2 regions of the Delftia sp. WY8 genome follow, and region 2 is predicted to be linked to the other one. Evidence: predicted binding sites of a transcription regulator. Region 2 holds the regulator's gene; the other holds the start of a gene.
What was found. Region 2 encodes NrdR, which represses ribonucleotide reductase genes. Its sites were predicted from a motif close to CACNANATNTNGTG; they were not measured.
Positions count from the first base shown of each region.

Region 1: the regulator NrdR is predicted to act here: its motif matches at 2,487-2,500, upstream of G4D77_RS11125 (ribonucleoside-diphosphate reductase subunit alpha).

Region 1 is NZ_CP049795.1:2,402,633-2,408,528, forward strand. Features, by position in the region: gene G4D77_RS11115 (sigma-54-dependent transcriptional regulator) at 1-1,469, shown strand, start outside; gene ampD (1,6-anhydro-N-acetylmuramyl-L-alanine amidase AmpD) at 1,456-2,097, shown strand; gene G4D77_RS11125 (ribonucleoside-diphosphate reductase subunit alpha) at 2,626-5,544, shown strand; gene G4D77_RS11130 (ribonucleotide-diphosphate reductase subunit beta) at 5,751-5,896, shown strand, end outside.
Region 2 is NZ_CP049795.1:5,529,494-5,535,389, reverse strand. Features, by position in the region: gene G4D77_RS25410 (DUF748 domain-containing protein) at 1-582, opposite strand, end outside; gene G4D77_RS25405 (lytic transglycosylase domain-containing protein) at 1,350-2,270, shown strand; ZMP/ZTP riboswitch at 2,407-2,582, shown strand; gene glyA (serine hydroxymethyltransferase) at 2,617-3,864, shown strand; gene nrdR (transcriptional regulator NrdR) at 3,887-4,342, shown strand; gene aroC (chorismate synthase) at 4,409-5,506, opposite strand; gene G4D77_RS25385 (helix-turn-helix domain-containing protein) at 5,826-5,896, shown strand, end outside.

The DNA.
Region 1 (5,896 bases), 3.1 Mb from region 2:
ACGACGAGCCGGATCTGCGCACCCTATATGAACTGACCCTGCTGCGCGAAGGCTACCGCGTGGAAACCGCCGCCAGCGTGGGCGAGGCGCGCGAACAGCTGCAGACCCAGCGCTTCGACGTGGTCATCACCGACATGCGCCTGCCCGACGGCATGGGAATGGAGCTGCTGCAGGACCTGCGCAACCAGCAGCGGCGAGAACGCTGCGTGGTCATGACCGCCTACGGCTCGGCCGAAAATGCCGTCGAAGCCCTGCGCTCGGGCGCCTTCGACTATCTGACCAAGCCCGTGGACCTCAAGCAGTTCCGCCTGGTCGTGGCCTCGGCCGCCCAGGGCGTGGGCGGCGTGCCGCCCCCCGGCGTGATGCCGGCGCGCAGCCCCTCGGCGGCGTCGGCCGCAAGCCCCGTGCTCAGCGGCGGCGGGGCGCTCGACGCCATGGTTGGGGAGTCGCCCGCCATGCAGGCCGTCAAGCAGCGCATTGCCAAGGTGGCGCGCGGCATGGCGCCGGTGCTGGTGCACGGCGAGTCGGGCACGGGCAAGGAGCTGGTGGCGCGCGCCCTGCACGCCTGCAGCCAGCGCGCCCACGGCCCCATGGTGGCCGTGAACTGCGGCGCCATCCCCGAAAACCTGCTGGAAGCCGAGTTCTTCGGCGCCCGCAAGGGCTCCTATACCGGAGCCACCCAGGACCGCGACGGCTACTTCCAGGCGGCACGCGGCGGCACCCTGTTCCTCGACGAAATCGGCGACCTGCCGCTGCCCATGCAGGCCAAGCTGCTGCGCGCCATCCAGGAACGCCGCGTGCGCCCCCTGGGCTCGGCGCAGGAGGAAGCAGCCGACGTGCGCATCGTCAGCGCCACCCACCGCGACCTGGCCGCCGACGTGCAGGCAGGACGTTTTCGCCAGGACCTGTACTACCGCCTCAACGTCATCGAAGTACTTCTTCCGCCGCTGCGCGAGCGCCGCGAGGACCTGCCCGCGCTGTGCCGTGCATTGCTGGCACGGCTGTCGCAGGAGTCGGGCCTGCCCATGCCCGAGATCGACGAGCGTTCCCTGGAGCAGATCGCCCGCCTGCCCCTGCCCGGCAATGTGCGTGAACTGGAGAACCTGCTGCACCGCGCCATCACGCTGGGCGAGGAAGGGCCGCTGCGCATAGACCCCGAGATGCAGCTGCCCTGCGGCACTCCGCCGGCTCCACCCGCATCGACGCAGACCCAGGCGCACGACGGCGCCGCACCGCCGCCGGAGCCTGCCGACATGGAGCTGCCCCGCGACCTGCAGGCCTGGCTGGACGAGCGCGAGCGCGGCATCCTGGTGCAGGCGCTGCAGGAAAACGGCTTCAACCGCACGGCCACGGCCGCACGCCTGGGGCTGAGCCTGCGCCAGATCCGCTACCGCATCGACCGGCTGAACATCGCCCTGCCCGGCGACGCCAGCGCCGAGGCGGACGGAGGCAGCCATGGCGAAGCCTGATCCGCAGGCACCAGCCACCACGACCATGGGCCCGGCCTGGACCTGGCAAGGCGGCTGGCTGCAACAGGCACGCCACCTGCCCTCGCCCAACTTCGGCGAGCGCCCGGCCCAGGCCCTGGTCGATCTGGTCGTCGTGCACTCCATCAGCCTGCCCCCCGGCGAGTACGGCACGGGGGCGGTCCAGCAACTGTTCACCAACCAGCTCGACTGGGACGCCCATCCTTACTACCAGGGCATACGCGGCCTGGAGGTGTCGGCGCATTTCTTCGTCACGCGCCTGGGCGAGGTCTGGCAATTTGTGGACTGTGACGCGCGCGCCTGGCATGCGGGCGCCTCCAGCTGGCGCGGCAAGGACCGCTGCAACGACGACTCCATCGGCATAGAGCTGGAGGGCCTGGAGGGACTGCCGTTCGAGCCGGCGCAATATGCGGCCCTGGAGAACCTGTGCGAAGCCATCGCCGCACGCTACCCCGTCGCCCATCTCGCAGGCCATGAGCACATTGCGCCCGGCCGCAAACGCGATCCCGGCCCCGGCTTCGACTGGCCCCGGCTGCGCGGGCTGCTGTCCCGTCACCAGGCCACGGCGAACTGGCAGCTGCCGCCCCGCGCCGGCCAGCCCTCCACGTAAGCACACACCCTCCTGCCGGACTGCGCCAGGCCTTGCACGCAGGCCGGCTTGTCCACAGGCCCAGGAAAAGTGCGCTGTCAATCCAGAAAGCAACCCATGTGGCGCGCAGGCGCACGCCGGGCCGGCCTGATCTTTTTTTACAAATTCACGCATGTGTCGCAGCCCCACTGTTCATGGGGCTTTCGGCGGTCCGACCGGCGCAGCGGCAAGGCTGTAGCGGCTTGCGACAGGCCATCGCCCGCCAGCCACCGCGCAGCGGTGATCTGCTGCTATGGGCTTGCATGCTGGGCACTGTTTTGGCGCAGCGCAAACAGCGGTTTTCCGGCCGTGAGTACCCCGTGTACATGAGACGGCGATACACTACAGGTAGTGCCTGAGAGCACGCCGGACACCATATCTAGTGTTCACAAGCTGTGCACACCCTGTGAAAACGGTGTGCACATCCGGCCCCGATTCCATCTCCCAGCAAGCCTGCCCCCAGTGCAGGTCCGCGTCCGTTCTATCCACAAACACCCGTTGAGGAAACTCATGCAAGAAGCACTGAATTCTTTGGCTCCCGCTGCGCACGGTGATGCTGCCAATCCTTCCTCCGCCCATCACCTGTCCGTGCAGGACGGCTACCAGATCATCCGCCGCAGCGGCGACGTGGTGCCCTTCACCCCGCAAAAGATCGCCGTCGCGCTGACCAAGGCCTTCCTGGCCGTGCGCGGCGCCCAGGGCGCTGCCTCCGCCAGCGTGCGCGAGACCGTGGACGAGCTCACCCAGGCCGTGGTGCGCGCCCTGCTGCGCTCGCGTCCGGGCGGCGGCACCTTCCATATTGAAGACGTGCAGGACCAGGTCGAGCTGGGCCTGATGCGCGGCGGCCACCACGACGTGGCGCGCGCCTACGTGCTGTACCGCGACCGCCGCAACCAGGAGCGTGCCGAGCAGAAGAAGGCCGCCGAGGCCGCTGCCGCCGCTGCGGCCGCGCCCGCCCCCGTGCTGCATGTGACCGACAACGGCCAGCGCGTTCCTCTGGACCAGGCCCGCCTGCTGGCCCTGATCGAGGCCTCCTGCCGCAACCTCAATGCCGACATCCAGGCCGCGCCCATCGTTGCCGAGACGCTGCGCAACCTGTACGACGGCGTGCCGATCGAAGAAGTCTTCAAGGCCTCCATCCTGGCCGCGCGCACGCTGATCGAAAAGGACCCCGACTACACCTACGTCACCGCCCGCCTGCTGCTGCACACCATCGTGCGCGAGGTCATGGGCCATGACGTGCAGCCTGCCGACATCCAGTCGGCCTACGCCGCCTACTTCCCCGGCTTCATCCAGAAGGGCGTGGACAACGAGCTGCTCAACCCCGAGCTGCTGAACTACGACCTGCCCCGCCTGGCTGCCGCCCTCAAGGCCGAACGCGACCAGCAGTTCGACTACCTGGGCCTGCAGACCCTGTACGACCGCTACTTCCTGCACGTGCGCAAGACGCGCATCGAGCTGCCCCAGTCCTTCTTCATGCGCGTGGCCATGGGCCTGGCGCTGCAGGAAGAGGACCGCAACGCGCGCGCCATCGAGTTCTACGAACTGCTGTCTTCCTTCGACTTCATGAGCAGCACGCCCACGCTGTTCAACAGCGGCACGCTGCGCTCGCAGCTGTCTTCGTGCTACCTGACCACGGTGCCCGACGATCTGGACGGCATCTATGAGTCGATCAAGGAAAACGCCCTGCTGTCCAAGTTCGCCGGCGGCCTGGGCAACGACTGGACGCGCGTGCGCGCCCTGGGTTCGCGCATCAAGGGCACGAACGGCGAGTCGCAGGGCGTGGTGCCCTTCCTCAAGGTGGTCAACGACACGGCCGTGGCCGTGAACCAGGGCGGCAAGCGCAAGGGCGCCGTCTGCACGTACCTGGAGACCTGGCACCTGGACATCGAGGAATTCCTCGAGCTGCGCAAGAACACGGGCGACGACCGCCGCCGCACGCACGACATGAACACGGCGAACTGGATTCCCGACCTGTTCATGAAGCGCGTCATGGAAAAGGGCCAGTGGACCCTGTTCTCGCCCTCCGATGTCGGCGACCTGCACGACCTCTTCGGCGCAGCCTTCGAGCGCGCCTACACGGCCTACGAAACCAAGGCCGACACCGGCGAGCTCAAGCTGTTCAAGCGCATCCCGGCCGTGGACCTGTGGCGCAAGATGCTGTCCATGCTGTTCGAGACCGGCCACCCCTGGGTCACCTTCAAGGACCCCTGCAACGTGCGCTCGCCCCAGCAGCACGCCGGCGTGGTGCACTCGTCCAACCTGTGCACCGAGATCACGCTGAACACCAGCGACACCGAGACCGCCGTCTGCAACCTGGGCTCGGTCAACCTGGCGCGCCACATCACCAACGGCGCCATCGACCACGGCAAGCTGCGCAAGACCATCACCACGGCCATGCGCATGCTGGACAACGTGATCGACATCAACTACTACGCCGTGCAGAAGGCCAAGGACTCCAACCTGCGCCATCGCCCCGTGGGCCTGGGCCTGATGGGCTTCCAGGATGCGCTCTATGAAATGCGCATCGCCTACGCCAGCGACGCGGCCGTCGAGTTCGCCGACCAGTCGATGGAAGCCATCTGCTACTACGCCTACTGGGCCTCCACCGAACTGGCCAGGGAACGCGGCCAGTACTCCAGCTACAAGGGCTCGCTGTGGGACCAGGGCATCCTGCCGCTGGACACGCTGAACCTGCTGGAGAAGGCCCGCGGCGGCTACGTGGAAGTGGACCGTTCCTCGCGCCTGGACTGGGATGCGCTGCGCGCCAAGATCGGCCAGCACGGCATGCGCAACTCCAACTGCGTGGCCATCGCGCCCACGGCGACCATCTCCAACATCGTCGGCGTCGATGCCTCCATCGAGCCTTCGTTCGGCAACCTGTCGGTCAAGTCCAACCTGTCCGGCGAGTTCACCGTCATCAACCAGTACCTGGTGCGCGACCTGAAGCGCCTGGGCCTGTGGGACGACGTGATGGTCATGGACCTCAAGCATTTCGACGGCTCGCTGCGCCCCATCGACCGCGTGCCCCAGGACGTCAAGAACCTGTACGCCACCGCCTTCGAGGTCGAGCCCACCTGGCTGGTCGAGGCCGCTGCACGCCGCCAGAAGTGGATCGACCAGGCCCAGAGCCTGAACATCTACATGGCCGGCGCCTCGGGCAAGAAGCTGGACGACACCTACAAGCTGGCCTGGCTGCGTGGCCTGAAGACCACCTACTACCTGCGCACCACCAGCGCCACCAACATCGAGAAGTCCACGGTGCAAAGCCGCGTGCTCAACGCAGTGCCCACGGCTGCCGCCCAGCCCGCTGCCGTGAGCACCTCCAGCGCCCTGGAAGCCGCGGCAGCCGCCGCACGCGCCCAGGCCCCGGCGACGGACATCAAGTTCTGCGCCATCGACGATCCCGGCTGCGAAGCCTGCCAGTAAGCCGCGCAGCGCGGGGCCTCGCCACGGCGCAGGCCCCGCGCCCTGCCCGCCAGCCAGCGCCATGCGCAGGATCTTCGCCATGGACCTTGGGCCTGCTCAACATGCCAGGCCACCCATGGTCCTACATTGACCGGAGCAGAAAGAGAGGCCTCTTTCGCACCGAATGAACTGAACATATGCCTCAGGGCATGCCGGAGAAAATTGCAATGCTGACCTTTGACGACGACGCCACCCTCTCGAACACGCCGACCGGCGCAGGAGCTGCCCCCGCCACCGGCACACACCAGCGCGTCAACGCCGCCGACAAGCGAATCATCAACGCCAAGACCGACGTCAACCAGCTGGTGCCCTT
Region 2 (5,896 bases):
CAGATTGCTGATGAACGGCAGCTTCAGCTGCAGCTGATCCAGCATGTGCTCACGCTGCTGGACATCGTCCTGCAATTGCACGCGGCCGTCGCGCAGCGCAATGTTGTACAGCGCAAAGCCCAAGGGCTTGGCCGGCGGCGTATCGCTGGGCTCGGCCAGCCGGGCCAGCACATCATCCACATCGAAGTGCCCCAGGCTCTGCTGCGTGAGGCGCAGCACCGGCGCATCGACCTCGATGGCATCCAGGACAGGCGCCAGCCTGAAGAGGGACTGGATACTGGCATTCACATAGATGCGGTCGACCTGCAGCTGTGGCGACGACGGCGCGGGTTCTGCCTGCCCTGCGCCCGCCGTCTGGCTTTTGGCAATGCGCAGATCACGCAGGGTCAGCTCCAGCGACCAGGGCCGGAACTCCACTGCCCCCACATGGACCTGGCGACCCAGCTTGGCCGATGCCTGCTTTTCCAGCTGGCTTTTGGCGACAACGGGCACCAGCGCCCACAGCAGCAGCCACAGCAAAAGAAACGCTGCAAAGGCGATGGCCAGCCTGCGCAGCCAGCGGTGCTTGAAGAGAAATTGCATGGGGCTCTAATAACTAGTACGGCGCCATCCTGGACAGAGGACGCAGCGGTGGCTGCATTGCATCAGAAATTGGGCTGGCAGCAAGACCTCAACCCGCATCACCGCACATTTCTTGACGTTGCAGTCACCCTGGAACGACAAAGCCCGGAAGCCTTGAACCGGCTTCCGGGCTTTACGGCAGGCACAAGTCCTGGCCGTTTTCCGCAGTCAAGGAGAGGATGGTCCTTGCTGCTCGGAAGCAAGAGATTGCTTCCAGGAAGGCCGCGGAAGAAGACTTGAACGACTGTGCCCGAACCATCGAACACCACTTTTACCCGTCTTCCACCTTGGCGAGACGACTGCAGGAGCAGTCGCCTCCAATATAGAAGGACGCAGGCCAGGCCTGCCAGTGCTTTTGCATTTCATTGCAATTTCATGAAGCCCTGTACAACCGCCGCAAGCGCCCCACATCGGTAGCACGCAACCTGCTCTCAAACACTCAGAAACTGTGTTTGCATCCATGGTTTGTTATTATTCATCGATCTAACAAACGCACTTCATAGTGTTGACCGTGTATTTGGTGAACTCCTAGAATCCGCCAGCGCTCGAATAGAGCGTTTTTTGTTTCTGCTGCCTCACGACTGAGCAGATCCCGCAGGCCTACAACGCAACGGTGCACCAAGCGCCAGCCTCCCGGATCCGCAGCACCCAATCCAGGGTGTCAGCCTCACCGGCCTTCGCTTCGGCGAAGGCCGTTTCGGGTTGGTGCCCCTAGAAAGGAAAAAGCTATGCCAGCGTCAGGAAAATTTTTCGCCGCCGCGCGAACGTTCGCCATCGATGTGGCCAACGGTTTTCTTGCCATCATCCACAACAGCTTCGCCCTTCTGGGCTTGGCTGTGGCCTTCCTGGCCATTACCTTGTTCGCCCGTCCCGACCTGCGCGATGCCGGAGAGAGCCAGCTGCGCTCCTGGCTGACCGCTCGCCAGATGGCCGAGCTGGGTGCGCCCGTCGAACTCGCGGCCAGCGACCGCGCGACGGCGACCAACCCGAAGAACCTGCCCAAGGATCAGGCGGCCGTGGCCTTCTGGCTCAGCAAGAAGTACCGCGTGGCGCCCGAGCCCATCGCGGCACTGGTCAGCGAGGCCTACGACCTGGGCAAGGTCAACCGCCTGGACCCGACGCTGATCCTGGCCATCATGGCCATCGAGTCCAGCTTCAATCCGTTCGCGCAAAGCGCAGTCGGCGCGCAGGGCCTGATGCAGGTGATGACCACGGTGCATACCGACAAGTACGAGAACTTCGGCGGCCAGAACGCCGCGTTCGACCCCGTCAGCAATCTGCGCGTGGGCGTGCGCGTGCTCAAGGAGTGCATTGAGCGCGCCGGCTCCATCGAAGGTGGCCTGCGCTACTACGTGGGCGCGGCCAACCTGCCCACCGACGGCGGCTATGCCGCCAAGGTGCTGGCCGAGCACCAGCGCCTGCGCATGGCCGCCGGCCTGCGTGCCGTGCCGCTGATGACCGCCAAGATCGAGCAGCCCAAGCAGGCCGTCCAGATCGCAGCCACCAAGCCGGCCACATCCACGGCCGAGGCAGCCGGACCTGCGGCCTCGGCAGCGTCCGCTGGCACCCCGGCAGTGCCGGTCAGCTCGAGCAGCATGTCCGCGCGCACCGAACAGGTGGCCCTGCAGACACAGGAGCCGGCGCTGTAACCGGAACCACCGACATGGCGCACGAAGCTGGCTAAGGCCAGCTTTTTTCATTCCTGCCTGTACCCGCTGATCTGCCAGGCAGGCGGCTTTGCCAACGCCCCTCGCCTGTCTTCGGCTCCATCAGCTCAGCTACACTAGCGGGGTACGCAACTGGCGATAGGCGCAGCCGCTTCACGCACCGCTGCCGCTGACGTGGAAACCAGCAGAAGGCCTGAAAAGAACCACCTTCTGTGAACCACCGGGGAGCGTACCGCCCAGCCTCCATGCGCACGCGGGATCTGGAGTGTTCCGCCGTTCGCCTGGGCAGCCCTTGGCCTCAAGGGAATTTCAAGTTCACAGGACTGCCATGTTTCAACGCACCAATACCGTCGAGAAGGTCGACGCCGAAGTCTTTGCCGCCATCCAGGCCGAGAACCTGCGTCAACAAGAACATATCGAGCTGATCGCCAGCGAGAACTACTGCTCGCCCGCCGTGATGGAAGCCCAGGGCTCCCAGCTCACCAACAAGTACGCAGAAGGCTATCCAGGCAAGCGCTACTACGGCGGCTGCGAGAACGTCGATGTGGTCGAGCAGCTTGCCATCGACCGCGTCAAGAAGCTGTTCGGCGCCGAGGCCGCCAACGTTCAGCCCAACTCCGGCTCCCAGGCCAACCAGGCCGTGCTCATGGCCTTTGCCAAGCCCGGCGACACCATCATGGGCATGAGCCTGGCCGAAGGCGGCCACCTGACGCACGGCATGCCGCTGAACATGTCGGGCAAGTGGTTCAACGTGGTCTCCTACGGCCTGAACGCCGAAGAAGCCATCGACTACGACAAGATGGAAGCGCTGGCGCGCGAGCACAAGCCCCGCATCATCGTGGCCGGCGCATCGGCCTACGCCCTGGCCATCGACTTCGAGCGCTTCGCCAAGATCGCAAAGGAAGTCGGCGCCATCTTCTGGGTGGACATGGCCCACTACGCCGGCCTGATCGCCGCGGGCGTGTACCCCAACCCCGTGCCTCACGCCGACGTGGTCACCACCACCACGCACAAGAGCCTGCGCGGCCCGCGCGGCGGCGTGATCCTGATGAAGGCCGAGCATGAGAAGGCCATCAACAGCGCCATCTTCCCCGGCCTGCAAGGCGGCCCGCTGATGCACGTCATCGCCGGCAAGGCCGTGGCCTTCAAGGAAGCACTGTCTCCCGAGTTCAAGGCCTACCAGGAGCAGGTCGTGAAGAATGCCAAGGTCGTCGCCGAAACGCTGACGGCCCGCGGCCTGCGCATCGTCTCCGGCCGCACGGAAAGCCACGTCATGCTGGTGGACCTGCGCGCCAAGGGCATCACCGGCAAGGCGGCAGAAGCCGCACTGGGTGCCGCCCACATGACGATCAACAAGAACTCCATCCCCAACGACCCCGAAAAGCCGATGGTCACCAGCGGCATCCGCGTGGGCACGCCCGCCATGACCACGCGCGGCTTCAAGGAAGAGGAAGCCCGCCTGACGGCCAACCTGCTGGCCGACGTGCTGGAGAACCCCAGCGACGAAGCCAACCTGGCCCGCGTGCGCGCCCAGGTGGCCGAGCTGACGGCCCGCTTCCCGGTCTACGGCGCCTGATTTGAGCGCATAGAGGCCTGCCATGAAGTGCCCGTTCTGCAGCCACCCGGACACCCAGGTCGTGGAGACCCGTGAGGCCGAGGATGGGGGCTTCATCCGCCGCCGCCGCCAATGCGGCGGCTGCGACAAGCGCTTCACCACCTATGAGCGGCCCGAGGTCAGCTTCCCCGCCATCGTCAAGAAGGACGGGCGGCGCATCGAGTACGAGCGCGCCAAGCTGCTGGGTTCGTTCAAGATTGCGCTGCGCAAGCGTCCCGTGAGCACGGAGCAGATCGATGCCGCCATCGAGCGCATCGAGGAACGGCTGCGCAACCTGGGCGAGCGCGAAGTGCTCTCCAGCCGCCTGGGCGAGATGGTGATGCGCGAGCTCAAGCTGCTCGACAAGGTCGGCTACATCCGCTACGCCAGCGTCTACCGCAGCTTCGAGGACGTGGACGACTTCAAGAACGTCATGGATGAAGTCCGCAATCCCGGCTGATCAGGCCGGCAGGACACAAGAAAGCCGCCCTTGGGCGGCTTTCTTTTTGGCGTCCTGGCAGCGCTTTCAGGGCGCCGCGGCAGGAATCGGCGCCAGGCCTGAATCGACGTCGCCGCACTGGGCGCGGTGGCGCAGGGCGTGGTCCATCACCACCAGGGCCAGCAACGCTTCGGCGATGGGCGCGGCGCGGATGCCCACGCAGGGGTCATGGCGACCCTTGGTGATGACTTCGGTGCTCTGGCCCTGGGTGTCGATGGACTCGCGCGGCGTGATGATGGAGCTGGTGGGCTTGATGGCGATGCGCACCTCCAGATCCTGGCCCGTGCTGATGCCGCCCACGATACCACCGGCGTTGTTGCTGCGAAAGCCTTCGGGGCTCAGCGAGTCGCCGTGCGTGGTGCCGCGCTGGACCACGCTGTCGAAGCCCGCGCCGATCTCCACGGCCTTGACGGCGTTCAGGCCCATCATGGCGTAGGCGACGTCGGCATCGAGGCGGTCATACAGCGGCTGGCCCAGGCCCACCGGCATGCCACTGGCCTGCACGCGCAGCGCGGCGCCGCAGGAGTCGCCCGACTTGCGCAGCGCATCCATGTATTCCTCGTAGCGGGACACATCGGCCACCGGCGCAAAGAAGGGATTGTTGCGCACATGCTCCCAGCTCTCGAAGGGCAGCGACAGCTCGCCCACCTGGGTCATGCAGGCGCGGAACTCGGTGCCGAATTTTTCCTTGAGCCACTTCTTGGCCACGGCGCCGGCCGCCACCGTAGGCGCCGTCAGCCGTGCGGAGGAGCGGCCGCCGCCGCGCGGATCACGGATGCCGTACTTCTGGAAGTAGGCGTAGTCGGCATGGCCGGGACGAAAGCTTTGCGCAATGTTGGAGTAGTCCTTGCTGCGCTGGTCGGTATTGCGGATCAGCAAAGCGATCGGCGTGCCCGTGGTACGGCCTTCGTAGACACCCGAGAGGATTTCCACCGCGTCCGGCTCGTTGCGCTGCGTCACGAACTTGCTGGTGCCGGGGCGGCGGCGGTCCAGGTCGTGCTGGATGTCCGCCTCGCTCAGTGCCATGCCAGGCGGGCAACCGTCGATGACGCAGCCGATGGCCGGGCCATGCGATTCGCCGAAGTTGGTGACAGTGAATAGGGTTCCGAAGGTGTTGCCGCTCATAGGCCGATGATTATGCCCGGGTCGCCCCCAGGCGCCGCTCCCGCTGCAGCGGTGCATTGCGCAGGCTGCCATCTCCTGCAAAGAAACAATAAAACTATCAAATTACAAATATTGATAGCTAGAATTGCAGAACATTGTTCTTCAACCGCCTGCGGACCATCCCTCAGGCACCAGCCGCAACTTGCGGGAGATTCGTGAAATGCAGACCTCTTCCGGCTCAACGCAACGCCAGGATCGCAGCGATCCTGCGAGCAGCACTCCACCGCCCTCACCCATCCTTCAACAGGATGCCGGTGACCAGAATCTTCACCCCACCCTGATGACCATGCTGCTGGTCTCAGCCAGGCCCGATGATTTCAGAACCCGCAACCGGCTTGCCCAGGCCAAGCA